Regions from separate parts of the Streptomyces poriticola genome, predicted to be linked through region 1. Evidence: riboswitches for the same ligand, from Rfam matches in the RefSeq annotation. Region 1 holds a riboswitch; the other holds the start of a gene.

Region 1 (7,790 bases):
CAATGTCCTGCCGGTCGGGAACCGTGCAGGAAGAAGACGCGACGCAGCCGGCCGCCGCCCCGACCTGGAACCGCAGCCGGGCCTACTCAAGACACGCAGGAGCAAGTGGTGATCGAAGAGACCCTCCTCGAGGCCGAGGAGAAGATGGAGAAGGCCGTCGTGGTCGCCAAGGAGGACTTCGCCGCGATCCGCACCGGCCGTGCGCACCCGGCGATGTTCAACAAGATCGTGGCCGACTACTACGGCGCCCTGACGCCGATCAACCAGCTGGCCTCGTTCTCCGTGCCCGAGCCGCGGATGGCCGTGGTGACGCCGTTCGACAAGAGCGCGCTCCGCAACATCGAGCAGGCGATCCGCGACTCCGACCTGGGCGTCAACCCGAGCAACGACGGCAACATCATCCGGGTGGTGTTCCCCGAGCTCACCGAGGAGCGGCGCCGCGAGTACATCAAGGTCGCCAAGGGCAAGGGCGAGGACGCCAAGGTGTCCATCCGCTCCGTGCGCCGCAAGGCCAAGGACGCCATCGACAAGCTGATCAAGGACGGCGAGGTCGGCGAGGACGAGGGCCGCCGTGCGGAGAAGGAGCTCGACGACACCACCGCGAAGTACGTCGCCCAGGTGGACGAGCTCCTCAAGCACAAGGAAGCGGAACTGCTCGAGGTCTGATGAACGACTCTTCCTGGGGCGCGCCGCCGCAAGCCGGGTACTGGGGCACCACCGAGCAGGTACCTGGCCAGGGGTATGTCCAGGGAGCCGCCACGGCGGGTCCCGCGTACGATGCGCACAACGCGCAGCACACTCGCCCCATGCCCATCGTGCCCGAACACGGCGGAGCCCAGGATGACCACCGGGACGACCCGAGGGCCGCTCGGCTGAGCGGCCCTCTGTTCCGGGACGAGACGTTCCCCGAGGGGACGTTCACGGCCGGGACGGTCCCGGACGGAACGTTCCGCGACCAGACCTCGCCGGCGCAGCCCCACCCGGTGGCGCCGCAGAATCCGGAGCCCATGCCCGACGCCTCGCAGCCGGCGACCCCGTCGCAGCCGGCGCCGCAGAAGAAGAGCGCGGGGCGCGACCTGGGCGCGGCGATAGGGGTCGGGGTGGGACTCGGCGCGGTGATCGTCGCGTCGCTGTTCGTCGTGAAGGCCGTGTTCGTCGGCGTGGTCGCGGTCGCGGTCGTGGTGGGCCTGTGGGAGCTGACCAAGCGGCTGAAGGAACGCAGGGACATCAGGGCGCCGCTGGTTCCGCTCGCGCTCGGCGGCGCCGCGATGGTGGTCGCCGGGTATGTGCGGGGCGCCGACGGCGCATGGGTCGCGATGGCGCTGACGGCGCTGGCGGTGCTGGTCTGGCGGATGACCGAACCGCCGGAGAACTATCTGCGCGACGTCACGGCGGGCGTCTTCGCCGCGTTCTACGTGCCGTTCCTCGCCACGTTCGTCGCGATGATGCTGGCCGCGGACGACGGTCCGTGGCGGGTGCTGACGTTCCTGCTGCTGACCGTGGTGAGCGACACCGGCGCCTACGCCGTCGGCTGGCGCTTCGGCCGGACCAAGCTCGCCCCGCGGATCAGCCCCGGCAAGACCCGCGAGGGCCTGCTCGGCGCGGTCGCCTTCGCGATGGCCGCGGGCGCGCTGTGCATGCAGTTCCTGATCGACGGCGGCCAGTGGTGGCAGGGCCTGCTGCTCGGCCTCGCGGTCGCCGCCAGCGCCACCCTGGGCGACCTCGGCGAGTCGATGATCAAGCGGGACCTGGGCATCAAGGACATGGGTTCCCTGCTTCCGGGCCACGGCGGCATCATGGACCGGCTGGACTCCCTGCTGCCGACGGCGCCGGTGGCGTGGCTGCTGCTGGTGGTCTTCGTCGGGTCCGGATAGGTGAACGATCTTCGCCGGGCCGGTCTGACCTGTGCTTTCCCTGCCCGGGTGACGTTGTCCACAGGGTGGCGGGTCCTGCCGTGCGGGTCTGCGACACTGGTAGGGCCATGCCTAAGCCCGGAGAACTCACTTTCGTCGCCCCGCGCGGAGCCAAGAAGCCGCCGCGGCACCTCGCCGACCTGTCGCCCGCCGAGCGCAAGGAGGCGGTCGCCGCCGTCGGTGAGAAGCCGTTCCGCGCCAAGCAGCTCTCGCAGCACTACTTCGCGCGGTACGCGCACGACCCGCAGCAGTGGACCGACATTCCGGCCACGTCCCGCCTCCGGCTCCAGGAGGCGCTGCTTCCCGAGCTGATGACGGTCGTGCGCCATCTGTCGACCGACCAGGGCACCACCCGCAAGACCCTGTGGCGGATGGTCGACGGGACCCTGGTGGAGTCCGTGCTCATGCGCTATCCGGACCGGGTCACCATGTGCATCAGCTCCCAGGCGGGCTGCGGCATGAACTGCCCGTTCTGTGCCACCGGCCAGGCGGGTCTGGACCGGAACCTGTCCACCGCAGAGATCGTGCACCAGATCGTCGACGGCATGCGGGCGCTGCGCGACGGCGAGGTCCCCGGCGGCCCGGCACGGCTGTCCAACATCGTGTTCATGGGCATGGGCGAGCCGCTCGCCAACTACAACCGCGTCGTCGGCGCCATCCGCCGCCTCACCGATGCCGAGCCCGACGGCCTCGGTCTGTCCCAGCGCGGCATCACCGTCTCCACCGTCGGCCTGGTCCCGGCCATCCACCGGTTCGCCGACGAGGGCTTCAAGTGCCGCCTCGCGATCTCGCTGCACGCGCCCGACGACGAGCTGCGCGACACCCTCGTCCCGGTGAACACCCGGTGGAAGGTGCGCGAGGTGCTGGACGCCGGGTTCGAGTACAGCGCCAGGTCCGGGCGCCGGCTGTCCATCGAGTACGCGCTGATCCGGGACATCAACGACCACGCCTGGCGGGGCGACCGGCTCGGCCGGCTGCTGAAGGGCAAGCCGGTCCATGTCAACCTGATTCCGCTCAACCCCACCCCCGGTTCCAAGTGGACCGCCTCCCGCCCCGAGGACGAGAGGGCGTTCCTCGAGGCCATCGCCGCCCACGGGGTGCCGGTGACGATCCGGGACACCCGAGGGCAGGAGATCGACGGGGCGTGTGGTCAGCTCGCCGCGAGCGAGAGGTAATCTGACCGGCGTGAGAACAACTTCATACACCTGACATCGTCACTTTCCGACAGGGGAGCGCCACAGCGCTGAGAGTGCGGCACCGGCCGCAGACCCTCCGAACCTGGCCCAGGTCATTCTGGGTAGGGAGATCGGTCATCACTCGAGCTGTTGCGCCCTGTCCGGGGCTCCTGACGGAGCACCGGGCGGGGCCGCGTCTTCTCCTGGTCTCCCAGGAGGAATCAGTGAGCAACACCAGCAAGCGTCTCGCGGCGGCCGTCGCCGCCCTCGGCATGGCCGGCGGGCTCGCCGCCTGCGGGTCGTCCGACGGGGACGGCGGGAAGGCGTCCGGCGACACCCGGACGGTCACCCTCGTCAGCCATGACTCGTGGGCCGCGTCCGAGGACGTCATAGCCGAGTTCGAGAAGAGCTCCGGCTACCAGGTCGAGGTCCTGGAGGACGGCGACGCCGGGCAGGCCGTCAACAAGGCGATCCTGACCAAGGACAACCCGCAGGGCGACGTCTTCTTCGGCGTCGACAACACCCTGCTCTCCCGGGCACTGGACAACGGACTGTTCCAGCCGTACGAGGCGAAGGGCTCCGACCTGATCCTCCGGGAGTACCGCGCCGACCAGGACCGGAACCGCGTCACCCCCGTCGACACCGGCGACATCTGCGTCAACTACGACAAGGCGTACTTCAGCGAGCGCAAGCTGACCCCGCCGGACTCCCTGGACGATCTGATCAAGCCGGAGTACAAGAACCTCCTCGTCACCGAGAACGCGTCAACCTCCTCGCCCGGCCTCGGTTTCCTGCTCGGCACCGCCGCCCAGTACGGCGACGAGGGCTGGCCGGACTACTGGAAGAAGCTGAGGGCCAACGGCGTGAAGGTCGTCGACGGCTGGGAGCAGGCCTACAACGAGGAGTTCTCCGGCTCGGCCGGCGGCAAGCAGGCCGGCGGCGACCGCCCGCTCGTCGTCTCCTACGCCTCCTCCCCGCCCGCAGAGGTGATCTACGCCGATCCGCAGCCGGACACCGCGCCCACCGGCGTCGCCACCGGCACCTGCTTCCGGCAGGTGGAGTACGCCGGCCTGCTGAGCAACGCCGCCAATCCCGAGGGCGGCAAGGCGCTCATCGACTTCCTGATCAGCAAGCGGTTCCAGGAGGACATGCCGCTCAACATGTTCGTCTACCCGGTGGTCGAGGGAGCGCAGATCCCCCAGGCCTTCGAGGACCACGGGCCGCAGGCCGAGGATCCGCAGACCATGGACCCGGCAGAGATCGCCGAGCACCGCGACGAGTGGGTCAAGTCGTGGACGTCGCTCGTACTGAAGTAGCCACGCGCGGACGCCGCACGGGGAACGCGGCGCGGCTCGCCCTGATGGCCGGGCCCGTCGCGTTCTTCGCGGTGTTCTTCGCCTACCCGGTCGCCGCGATCGTCGCGCGCGGCCTGCGCGTGGACGGCGCCTGGCAGCTCGGCCGGATCGTCGAGGTCGCGGCGGAGCCCGGCATCCGGGAGGTGCTGTGGTTCACCACCTGGCAGGCGCTGGCCTCCACCGCGCTCACGCTGCTGATCGCACTGCCCGGCGCGTATGTCTTCGCCCGGCTGGACTTCCCCGGCAAGCAGGTGCTGCGGGCCGTGGTCACCGTGCCGTTCGTGCTGCCCACGGTCGTGGTCGGCACCGCGTTCCTGGCGCTGGTCGGGCGCGGCGGACTGCTCGACGGCCTGTGGGGCGTACGGCTGGACACCACGGTCTGGGCGATCCTGCTCGCGCACGTCTTCTTCAACTACGCCGTCGTGGTGCGCACCGTCGGCGGACTGTGGTCGCAGCTCGACCCGCGGCAGGAGGAGGCCGCGCGGATGCTGGGCGCCTCGCGCCTGCACGCCTGGCGCACGGTCACCCTGCCCGCGCTCGGCCCCGCCGTGGCCGCCGCCGCGCTGATGGTGTTCCTGTTCACCTTCACCTCCTTCGGCGTCGTCCAGATCCTCGGCGGGCCCACCTTCGCCACCCTGGAAGTGGAGATCTACCGGCAGACCTCGCAGGTCTTCGACCTGTCCACGGCCGCCGTGCTGACCCTGGTCCAGTTCGCCGCGGTCGGCGCAGTTCTCGCCGTGCACGCCTGGACCGTACGCCGCCGGGAGAGCGCCCTGCGGCTGGTGGACGCGGCCGTCACCGCCCGCCGGCCGCGCGGTGCCGGGCAGTGGGCGCTGCTCACCGGGGTCCTGGCCACCGTCGCCGTGCTGATCCTGCTGCCGCTCGGGGTGCTGGTCGAGCGTTCGCTGGGCGCCGCGGGGCTCGGCTACTACCGGGCGCTGACCCGTAAGGACGGGGGTGCCTTCCTCGTACCGCCGATCGAGGCCGTCGGCAACTCACTGCAGTACGCCGTCGCCGCCACCGCCATCGCCGTGCTGATCGGCGGTCTCGCCGCCGCAGCGCTGACCCGCCGGGACGCGGGCCGCTTCGTGCGCGGCTTCGACGCGCTGCTGATGCTGCCGCTCGGGGTGTCCGCGGTGACCGTCGGCTTCGGGTTCCTGATCGCGCTCGACGAGCCGCCGCTGGACCTGAGGTCCTCCTGGATTCTCGTGCCGCTGGCGCAGGCACTGGTCGGCGTGCCGTTCGTGGTACGGACCATGCTGCCGGTGCTCCGCGCGGTGGACGCGCGGCTGCGGGAGGCGGCGGCGGTGCTCGGGGCGTCGCCCTGGCGGGTGTGGCGGGAGGTCGATCTGCCGCTGGTGCGGCGGGCACTGCTGATCGCGGCCGGGTTCGCCTTCGCGGTGTCGCTGGGGGAGTTCGGGGCGACCGTGTTCATCGCGCGGCCGGACAACCCCACCCTGCCGGTGGCGGTGGCGCGGCTGCTGGGCCGGCCGGGGGACATGAACTACGGCCAGGCGATGGCCCTGTCCACCATTCTCATGATCGTGTGTGCCGTGTCGCTGCTGGTGCTGGAGCGGCTGCGGACCGACCGGACCGGGGAGTTCTAGCCATGCCGTCGAGCCTGCCGAGCCTGCCGAGCCCGCCTAGCCTGCTCGGCCTCGAGGACGCCACCGTGCGCTTCGGTGGGCGCGCGGTGCTGGACGCCGTCGCTCTCGACGTCGCCGAGCACGAGGTGGTGTGCGTGCTGGGGCCGAGCGGCAGCGGCAAGTCCACGCTGCTGCGGGCGGTGGCCGGACTGCAGCATCTGGACGCCGGGCGGGTGCTGCTCGACGGACGGGACCAGACGGGCGTACCGGCGCACCGGCGCGAGGTCGGGCTGATGTTCCAGGACCACCAGCTGTTCCCGCAGCGGGACGTGGCCGGGAACGTCGCCTTCGGCCCCCGGATGCACGGCGCCTCCCGGGCCGAACAGCGGCGGCGCGTGACGGAGTTGCTGGAGCTGGTCGGGCTGCCGGACGCCGCGGACCGGGCGGTCGGCGCGCTCTCCGGCGGCGAGCAGCAGCGGGTGGCGCTGGCCCGCGCCCTCGCGCCCCGGCCCCGGCTGCTGATGCTGGACGAACCGCTCGGCCAGCTCGACCGCTCGCTCCGGGAGCGGCTCGTCGTCGAACTGCGGGAGTTGTTCGGCCGGCTGGGCACCACGGTGCTCGCCGTCACCCACGACCAGGGCGAGGCGTTCGCGCTCGCCGACCGGGTGGTGGTGATGCGGGACGGGCGGATCGCCCAGGCCGGCACACCGCTCGAGGTGTGGCAGCGTCCGGCCGACGCCTTCGTGGCCCGGTTCCTCGGCTTCGACAACGTGGTCGCGGCGACCGTCGCCGGGCCGGCCGCGGACACCCCGTGGGGCAAGCTGCCGGTCCCCGAGGACGCCCCGCAGGGCGACCGCACGGTGCTCGTGCGCCCCGCCGGGGTCCTGCTGGTCGCTGCCGACGCGGGTCTGCGCTGCACGGTCACCGCCCGCACCTTCAAGGGCACTCATGTCGCCGTGCACCTCCAGCCCGAGAACGGGCCCCGGCTGGAGGCGGCCTGCCCGCTGCGGGCTGCGCCGGAGGTCGGGGAACACGTCGGTGTGGAGTTCGACGCGGCGGAGACCGTCGTACTCGGCTGAGCACCCCGTCCGTACCCGGTCGAGTGGCCTGCGGGGCGACCGCCTCGCCCTGCAGGCCGGGCCGGCAACGGCGGTGGCCCGCCCCCGAGTCGGGGACGGGCCACTGTGCTGCCGGGGCGCGGGTGTCAGCGGTCGCTGCTCGCCCCGCGGCGGCGCATGCCGAAGAAGACGGCGCCACCGCCGGCCACTACCAGCGCGGCCGCGATGCCGGCGATCAGACCGGTGTTGGAGTCAGCCCCCGTCTCGGCGAGGTTGGACTCGCCGGCCGGTGACGGGGCGTTGCTGGAGGTGTCCGCGGGAGCGGTGCTCCCGCTCTCCGAAGCCGCCGGGGTCGACGGGGACGGGACCGGGGACTCGGTGTCCTCGGCCGGGGGCGCGGAGCTCTCCGACGGCGTCGGGGTCGGTGTCGGACTCGGCGACTCCTCCTCCTCGGCGCAGGCGGTCGCCGGGGTGACGAGGTTCGGCTTGATGTCCTCGTCGACGTAGGGCTCGGCCTTGACGTGGATGCGGTACTCGGTGTTCGGCTTCCAGTCCTCGGTGAAGGTGACGGTGGTGCCCTCGCGGGAGCCCTTGACCACCTCCTCGCCGACCTTCTTGGCGTCGGCGCCGTTGTTCTGCAGGTAGACGGTGATGGTGGCGGGGATCCCGGCGGGGTCCTTGTCGGTGACGGTGATGACGCCCT
Region 2 (7,790 bases), on a different contig from region 1:
GGGTGCATCTCCGGGAAGGCCGCCACACCGACGCAGAAGTCGCCCGACTCCTTGATGAGCCGGACCAGCTCTGCGGCGTAGGTCAGGCCCTGCGGGTGCGGGACCCAGTCGGCCAGCGGGTCGCCGGGCGGGTCGCCGCGCACGGCGAGCATGTTGCGGATCCCGGCGTCGGCGTACTGGCCGATGATGTTGCGCAGCTCGGCGATGGAGTGGTTGACGGCGGTGAGGTGGGCGACGGGGGTGAGGGTGGTGTCGGCGGCGATCTGCTCGGTCGCGCGGACCGTGCCGGAGCGGGTGGAGCCGCCCGCTCCGTACGTCACGGAGACGAAGCTGGGGGCCACCGCCTCGACCCTGCGGAGCGCGTTCCACAGGTTCCGCTCGCCCTTCTCCGTCTTGGGCGCCCAGAACTCGAAGGAATACGTAGTGCGTCCGGCGGTGAGCATGTCGCGGACGGTGCGCGCGCGATCAGTCCTGGTGGATGCGGTTCCGAGGGCCATACGGGCAGGTTAGCCAGGGGCGGGCGGTCCCCCAACCGGAGGCAGATCTTTTGTCCGAATTGTCGGTTTACTGTCCACGTTTTGGACATACATGGACGCCAAGGGGTCTGCAGACGGCCGGACTGTCCGCATCCTGGACATCGCCGGGTCCATCGGCCCGATGACGGCCCTCCATCGCCCGCCCCGGTCCTCCTACGCCGCGCGGAGCCGCCCGGCGAGCTCCGCCGCCGCCGCGCCGGGATCGTCCGCCTCGGTGATCGCGCGGACCACGACGGCCCGCCGGGCACCCGCTTCGAGGATCTGGTCGAGGTTGCCGAGATCGATGCCGCCGATGGCGAACCACGGCCGGTCCGTACCCAGCGCGGCGGTGTACCGCACCAGGTCGAGGCCGGGGGCGTGCCGGCCGGGCTTGGTGGGGGTCGGCCAGCAGGGGCCGGTGCAGAAGTAGTCCACGCCGTCCTGGGCGACCGCCGCGGCTGCCTCGGACTCGGCGTGCGTGGACCGGCCGATCAGCACACCGGCGCCGAGAACGGCGCGTGCGGCGGGCACGGGCAGGTCGCCCTGGCCCAGATGCAGCACGTCGGCACGGGCGGCGTGGGCCACGTCCGCGCGGTCGTTGACCGCGAGGAGCTTGCCGTGCCGGGCGCAGGCCTCGGCGAAGACCTCCAGGTGGGCCAGCTCCGCGGCCGCCTCCATGCCCTTGTCGCGCAGCTGGACGATGTCGACGCCCCCGGCCAGCACTGCATCCAGGAACTCGGGCAGGTCACCCTGGCGCTCGCGCGCGTCCGTGCAGAGGTAGAGCCGGGCGTCGGCGAGCCGGGCGCGGGCGGTGACTGCGGTGTCGGCCATGCGTGGGGATCCCCCTGGTGTCGGTTCCGGTGTCGGCGGGGCGCCCCCGCCGTCGCTCTCGGGCGGGATGCGACCCCGCCGTTCGGCGGCGTGCGGCCGCGGCTCACCCGGGCCGCGGCTGCGGCCTGCCGCGGCCCGCACGGTGGGCGGTGGGTCCGGTCAGACGGCCAGCGCCTGGGCGCGGCGCTTCACCTCCGTGCCGCGATTCTCGCTCAGGGCCTGCGCGGGGGTGCCGGGCAGGGTGTCGTCGGGCGTGAAGAGCCACTCCAGCATCTCTTCCACCGTGAAGCCGTCGTCCCGCAGCAGTGTCAGGGTGCCGGACAGGCCCTTGACCACCTTGTCCCCGTCGATGAAGGCCGCGGGGACGTGCAGCGCGCGGTTCTCACCACGGCGTACGGCGATGAGCTGGCCCTCCTTGACCAGCTGCCGCACGCGGGTCACCTCGACGCCGAGCATCTCGGCGATGTCGGGGAGGGTGAGCCAGGCAGGGACGAGAGCATCGATCTTCGTGTCAATCTCGGTCACCCTTCCAGCCTGCCATCCGGCACTGACAGCCGGAAGCCGGGCCCGTCCGCCGGGCCGCGTCCGACCCTCGCCCGGCCCCGTCCGGGACCCCTCCGGACCCGTCCGGGACCCGTCCGGCCCGGACCCCTCCGGCCCGGGGCGGCCGGATCACGCCGTGGCCGCCTTCAGCGGCCTCGCCGGGTCGGCGAGCAGCCGCGGGTCCATCAGGGCGCCGGACTCGATCAGCCGCCTGCCCTGGGTCAGGTCCCGGGGACGGCCCACGGCCAGCAGGGCGATCAGCCGGTCCTCGCGCAGCCAGCACACCGTCCATGCGGGGCCGGACGGATCGCCGCGCCACAGGGTGGTGTCGGCGGACGTGTGGTGACCGGCGTACTGCACGAAACGGCCGAACTGCTCGGACCAGAAGTACGGCACCGGGTCGTACACCGGCCCGGACTCACCGGCGGCCGCCCCGAGAATGCCCGCGGCCACGGTGCGCGGCCCCTGGAGGGCGTTGTCCCAGTGATGCACCAGCAGCCGCTCGCCGTAGCGGCCGGAGGGGAAGGAGGCGCAGTCGCCGACCGCGTACACGTCCGGGGCGGAGGTGCGCAGCCGGTCGTCGGCGAGCACCTCGCCGTGCTCGCCCAGCGCGATCCCGGATCCGGCGAGCCAGGCGGTGGCGGGCCGGGCGCCGATGCCGACGACGACCGCGCCGGCCGGCACACGCGTGCCGTCCTCGAGCACCACGGCGCCGGGCTCGACGCGCTCCACACGCGCGTGGGTACGCAGTACGGCTCCGGCGTCGGCGTACCAGGCGGCCATCGGCGCGGCCACCTCGGCGGGCAACGCGCCCGTGAGCGGCCGGTCGGCGGCCTCCACGACGGTCACCGCGCAGCCCGCCTCGCGCGCGGCGGTGGCGAACTCGGCGCCGATCCAGCCGGCGCCGACCACCACGATGTCGTGCTGCCGGGCGAGCACCGGGCGCAGCCGCTCGGCGTCGTCCAGGGTGCGCAGCAGATGGACGCCGGGAACGCCCTCGGCGCCGGGCAGCGAGACCGGTTCGGCGCCGGTGGCGAGGACCAGGACGTCGTACGGGACGGGCCCCGCGGAGGTGTCCAGGGTGTGCTCGCCGGGCCGGACGCCGAGCGCCTCGCAGCCCAGCCGGAGCTCGATGCCGAGCCCCTCGAAGTCGACGTCGAAGGCGGACCCCTCGGCGGTGCCCAGCAGGACGGCCTTGGACAGCGGGGGCCGGTCGTAGGGCTGGTGCGGCTCCGCGCCGATCAGTGTCAGGGCGCCGGTGAAGCCCTGCTCGCGGAGGGTCACCGCGGTCTGTACACCGGCCATGCCCGCGCCGGCCACGACCACGCGGTCCGGAGGTCCACCGCGTCCGGGCGTCCCTTGCTGCGTCTGCTCGCTCACCTGATCACCTTAGACACCTGACATCGCGTCAGTCAGTGGCCGTGCGCCGTGACCTGCTCCACCAGGCTCTCGACCACGCTCGTCCCGCTGCCCGGCCGCGACTCCCACTCCCAGGTCTCCTCCAGGCGCACCCGCCCGTCCGGCAGGTCGCGGACCGTCGACACGCAGTGCCCGGACGCCGTGGTGCCGTCGGTCCCGAGCTGTACGTAGCGGAAGTCGAGCCGGTCGCCGTCCCGGGTGCCCACCAGGTGGCCGCGCACGACGTCGCCACCGGCGTACTCGGCCCAGACCGCGCCGTCCTGCTCGTGGTACGCGAACCGGGTGCGGGTGCCCACCTGACCGGCGGCCTGGTCGGCCACGGGGGCGAGGACGAGTCCGTCGAGCGAACGGGCCACGGCGGGATGCTCCCTTACAGACGCGCGGAACCAAGAGCTAGGGTGGCCACCGTAGAGCACTCGCGGGAGCCCGGACGCACCGGGCTGAGAGGGAGGCTGGCGGCCTCCGACCGTACGAACCTGATCCGGGTCATGCCGGCGAAGGGAGGGGCTGGACGCCCATGTCGTCCACAGGTACCTCGGGTACGTCAGACGTCCTCGTGATCGGGGGCGGGATCATCGGTCTGGTCACGGCCTGGCGGGCCGCGCAGCGCGGACTGGCCACCACCGTGGTCGACCCCGAGCCGGGCGGCGGGGCCGCCCGGGTGGCGGCGGGGATGCTGGCCGCCGTCACCGAACTGCACTACGGCGAGCAGACCCTGCTCGCCCTGAACCTCGCGTCGGCCCGCCGCTATCCGGAGTTCACGACCGAGCTGACCGACGCCACCGGCGAGGATCTCGGTTACCGCCGGTGCGGCACCCTGGCCGTCGCCCTCGACGCCGACGACCGGGCCCACCTGCGAGAACTGCACGCCTTCCAGGAGCAGTGCGGACTGCGGTCGGAGTGGCTCTCGGGGCGCGACTGCCGGCGCCTCGAGCCGATGCTCGCACCGGGCGTGCGGGGCGGGCTCCGGGTGGACGGCGATCACCAGGTCGACCCGCGGCGCCTCGCGCGTGCGCTGGTGACCGCCTGTGAGCGGGCGGGGGTGGTCCTCCGCCGACAGCGGGCGGAGCGGATCACGCTCGCCGGGGACCGGGCCACCGGGGTCGTCACGGCCGACGGCACCCGGCTCGCGGCCGGGCAGACCGTCCTGGCCGCGGGCAGCCTCTGCGGGCGGCTGGCGGGGATCCCGGACGACGTCCTGCCGCCGGTGCGGCCGGTGAAGGGGCAGGTGGTCCGGCTGACCATGCCGGGGGACCGGCCTCCGCTGCTGCACCGGAACGTGCGCGCGGTGGTCCGCGGCAACCACGTCTACCTGGTCCCCCGGGAGAACGGCGAGCTGGTGATCGGCGCGACCAGCGAGGAGACGGGCTGGGACACGACCGTCACCGCGGGCGGTGTGTACGAGCTGCTGCGCGACGCCCACGAACTGGTTCCGGGCGTCACGGAACTGGCCCTGGCGGAGACCGGCGCGGGGCTGCGGCCCGGCTCCCCGGACAACGCGCCGATGCTCGGCCCGAGCACCCTGGACGGCCTGCTGCTGGCCACCGGGCACTACCGCAACGGCGTGCTGCTCACGCCCCTCACCGGTGACGCCATGGCGCACGTGCTGACCACGGGCGACCTCCCTCAGGAGGTCCGCCCCTTCACCCCGCGGCGCTTCGCCGCCGTCCCCGCCCTCACGGAGCCGTCCGCATGAACACCCCGGTCACGAAGCCCCCGGTCACCGTCTCGGTCAACGGGGAGCCGCGCCAGGTGGCTCCCGGCACCGCGCTGGACACGCTGGTGGGCACGCTCACCGAGGCGCCGTCCGGTGTCGCCGCCGCCCTCAACGAAACCGTCGTTCCGCGCGCACAGTGGCCGTCGACCCTGCTGGCCCAGGGCGACCGCGTCGAAGTCCTCACCGCCGTCCAAGGAGGCTGACCCATGGCCGACGATCCCTTCGTCCTCGGCGGTACGTCGTTCACGTCCCGTCTGATCATGGGCACGGGCGGGGCACCCAGCCTCGACGTGCTGGAGCGGTCGCTGGTGGCGTCCGGGACCGAGCTGACCACGGTCGCCATGCGGCGCGTGGACCCCACCGTGCACGGTTCGGTGCTGTCGGTGCTGGAGCGGCTGGGCATCCGGGTGCTGCCGAACACGGCGGGCTGCTACACCGCCGGGGAGGCCGTGCTCACCGCCCGCCTCGCGCGCGAGGCCCTCGGCACCGACCTGGTCAAACTGGAGGTCATCGCCGACGAGCGGACACTGCTGCCGGATCCGATCGAGTTGCTGGAGGCCGCGGAGACGCTGGTCGACGACGGGTTCACGGTGCTGCCGTACACCAACGACGACCCGGTTCTGGCGCGGAAGCTGGAGGATGCCGGGTGTGCCGCGGTCATGCCGCTGGGCTCGCCGATCGGGTCCGGGCTCGGGATCCGCAACCCGCACAACTTCCAGCTGATCGTGGAGCACGCGCGCGTGCCGGTGATCCTGGACGCGGGCGCCGGGACGGCGTCGGACGCGGCGCTGGCGATGGAGCTGGGCTGCGCGGGCGTGATGCTCGCCTCCGCGGTCACCCGGGCCCAGGAGCCGGTGCTGATGGCCGAGGCGATGCGGCACGCGGTGGAGGCGGGGCGGCTGGCCCGGCTGGCGGGCCGGATCCCGCGGCGGCATTTCGCGGCGGCCTCCTCGCCGGAGGAGGGGCTCGCGGCGCTGGATCCCGAGCGCCCCGCGTTCTGACCGGCGCCCCTCCCGCGGGGCTCCTGCGTGGAGTGCGTCACAGGTCCGCTGCAGTACCGGCACCGATCGTCGGCGAGGCGGCGGGGTGTCGGTGTCGGCTCGTACACTCACCTGCGTGGACACGACCCTTCAGGACCCTCTGGTCGGGCAGGTGCTCGACGGCCGGTACCGCATCGACGCGCGGATCGCGGTCGGCGGGATGGCCACGGTCTACCGGGCCGTGGACACCCGTCTGGACCGGGTGCTCGCGCTCAAGGTGATGCATCCGGCGCTCGCGGCCGACGCCTCCTTCGTCGAGCGGTTCATCCGTGAGGCGAAGTCGGTGGCCCGGCTCGCCCACCCCAATGTCGTCCAGGTCTTCGACCAGGGCACCGACGGGGCGTACGTCTATCTGGCGATGGAGTACGTCTCCGGCTGCACCCTGCGCGACGTGCTGCGCGAGCGCGGCGCGCTGCAGCCCAGGGCCGCGCTGGACATCCTGGAGCCGGTGCTGGCAGCCCTGGGCGCCGCGCACCGCGCGGGGTTCGTGCACCGGGACATGAAGCCGGAGAACGTCCTCATCGGGGACGACGGCCGGGTCAAGGTCGCCGACTTCGGTCTGGTCCGCGCCGTGGACACGGTCACCAGCACCACAGGTGCCGTTCTGGGCACCGTCTCGTACCTGGCCCCCGAGCAGATCGAGCACGGCACCGCGGACCCGCGCGTCGACGTCTACGCATGCGGCGTGGTCCTGTACGAGATGCTGACCGGCGGCAAGCCGCACGGCGGCGACTCCCCCGCCCAGGTGCTCTACCGGCATCTGCACGAGGACGTGCCGCCGCCGTCGGCCGCCGTGCCGGGGACGGCGTACGAGCTGGACGAGCTGGTCGCCTCGGCGACCGCCCGCACCGCCGGGATCCGCCCGCACGACGCGGTGGCCATGCTCGCGCGGGTCCGTGAGGCCCGCGCGCGGCTCACCGCGGAGCAGCTGGACGCGGTGCCGCCGCAGGCGCTGACGGAGGAGCACGACAACGCCCGGGACCGCACCAGCGTGATCCCGCGCGCGCTGGGCCTGCCCCGGCCGCTGCCGGTCGACGACGAAGAGCCGGGCGGCGGGCACGGCGACGACGGGATCAGCCGCACCAGCCGCTTCCGGACCCCGCCGCCGCTGCCGCCCCGCCGGAGGGGCATCCGGCGCGGCCCGATGGCGGTCGTGGTCGCCGTGCTGCTGGTGTTCGGCGTCGGCGCGGGCGTCTGGTACATCAACTCGGGCCAGTTCACCAAGGTCCCGCCGCTGCTGGGGAAGACCGAGGCCGAGGCCCGGGACCGGCTGGCCGGCGCGGGGCTGAAGGTCGGCGGCGTGGAGCAGGCCCACAGCGACACGGTGCAGCGCGGCGACGTGATGCGCACCGACCCGGCCGTGGGCACCCGGATCCGCAGCAGCGGCTCGGTGTCGCTCACCGTCTCCGCGGGCCCGGAGACGGTGAAGCTGGCCGACCTGGGGGGCTACAAGCTGGACCGGGCCAGATCCGTCCTGAAGGAGGACGGGCTGGAGCCGGGCATGGTCACCCGGGCGTTCAGCGAGGACGTCCCCAAGGGCTTCGTGATCTCCACCGACCCGAGGGCGGGTACCGAGGTGCGCGGGGGCACGGCGATCGCGCTCACCGTCAGCAAGGGCCGGCCGATCGACGTGCCCGATGTCACCGGCGACGACCTCGACGACGCCAGGGCCGAGCTGACCGAGGCCGGCCTGAAGGTGGAGGTCGCTCCCGAGCGGGTCAACTC

Evidence for each region. Region 1 has a riboswitch for thiamine pyrophosphate ahead of V5O46_RS15285 (thiamine ABC transporter substrate-binding protein). Riboswitches for the same ligand answer to the same signal wherever they lie in the genome.
Region 2: linked by a shared signal. The riboswitch ahead of thiO (glycine oxidase ThiO) and the one ahead of V5O46_RS15285 (thiamine ABC transporter substrate-binding protein) in region 1 are both predicted to bind thiamine pyrophosphate.

The regions. Positions count from the first base shown of each region.
Region 1 covers NZ_JBAGKH010000009.1:6,969-14,758, reverse strand. Annotated here, with positions in the region: gene frr (ribosome recycling factor) at 109-666, shown strand; gene V5O46_RS15295 (phosphatidate cytidylyltransferase) at 666-1,874, shown strand; gene rlmN (23S rRNA (adenine(2503)-C(2))-methyltransferase RlmN) at 1,982-3,088, shown strand; TPP riboswitch at 3,130-3,235, shown strand; gene V5O46_RS15285 (thiamine ABC transporter substrate-binding protein) at 3,361-4,404, shown strand; gene V5O46_RS15280 (ABC transporter permease) at 4,380-6,050, shown strand; gene V5O46_RS15275 (ABC transporter ATP-binding protein) at 6,053-7,108, shown strand; gene V5O46_RS15270 (LAETG motif-containing sortase-dependent surface protein) at 7,234-7,790, opposite strand, start outside.
Region 2 covers NZ_JBAGKH010000001.1:203,811-211,600, forward strand. Annotated here, with positions in the region: gene metF (methylenetetrahydrofolate reductase [NAD(P)H]) at 1-497, opposite strand, end outside; gene thiE (thiamine phosphate synthase) at 690-1,346, opposite strand; gene V5O46_RS00870 (Rv2175c family DNA-binding protein) at 1,506-1,871, opposite strand; gene V5O46_RS00875 (NAD(P)/FAD-dependent oxidoreductase) at 2,019-3,269, opposite strand; gene V5O46_RS00880 (hypothetical protein) at 3,302-3,664, opposite strand; TPP riboswitch at 3,717-3,828, shown strand; gene thiO (glycine oxidase ThiO) at 3,826-5,004, shown strand; gene thiS (sulfur carrier protein ThiS) at 5,001-5,228, shown strand; gene V5O46_RS00895 (thiazole synthase) at 5,232-6,026, shown strand; gene pknB (Stk1 family PASTA domain-containing Ser/Thr kinase) at 6,142-7,790, shown strand, end outside.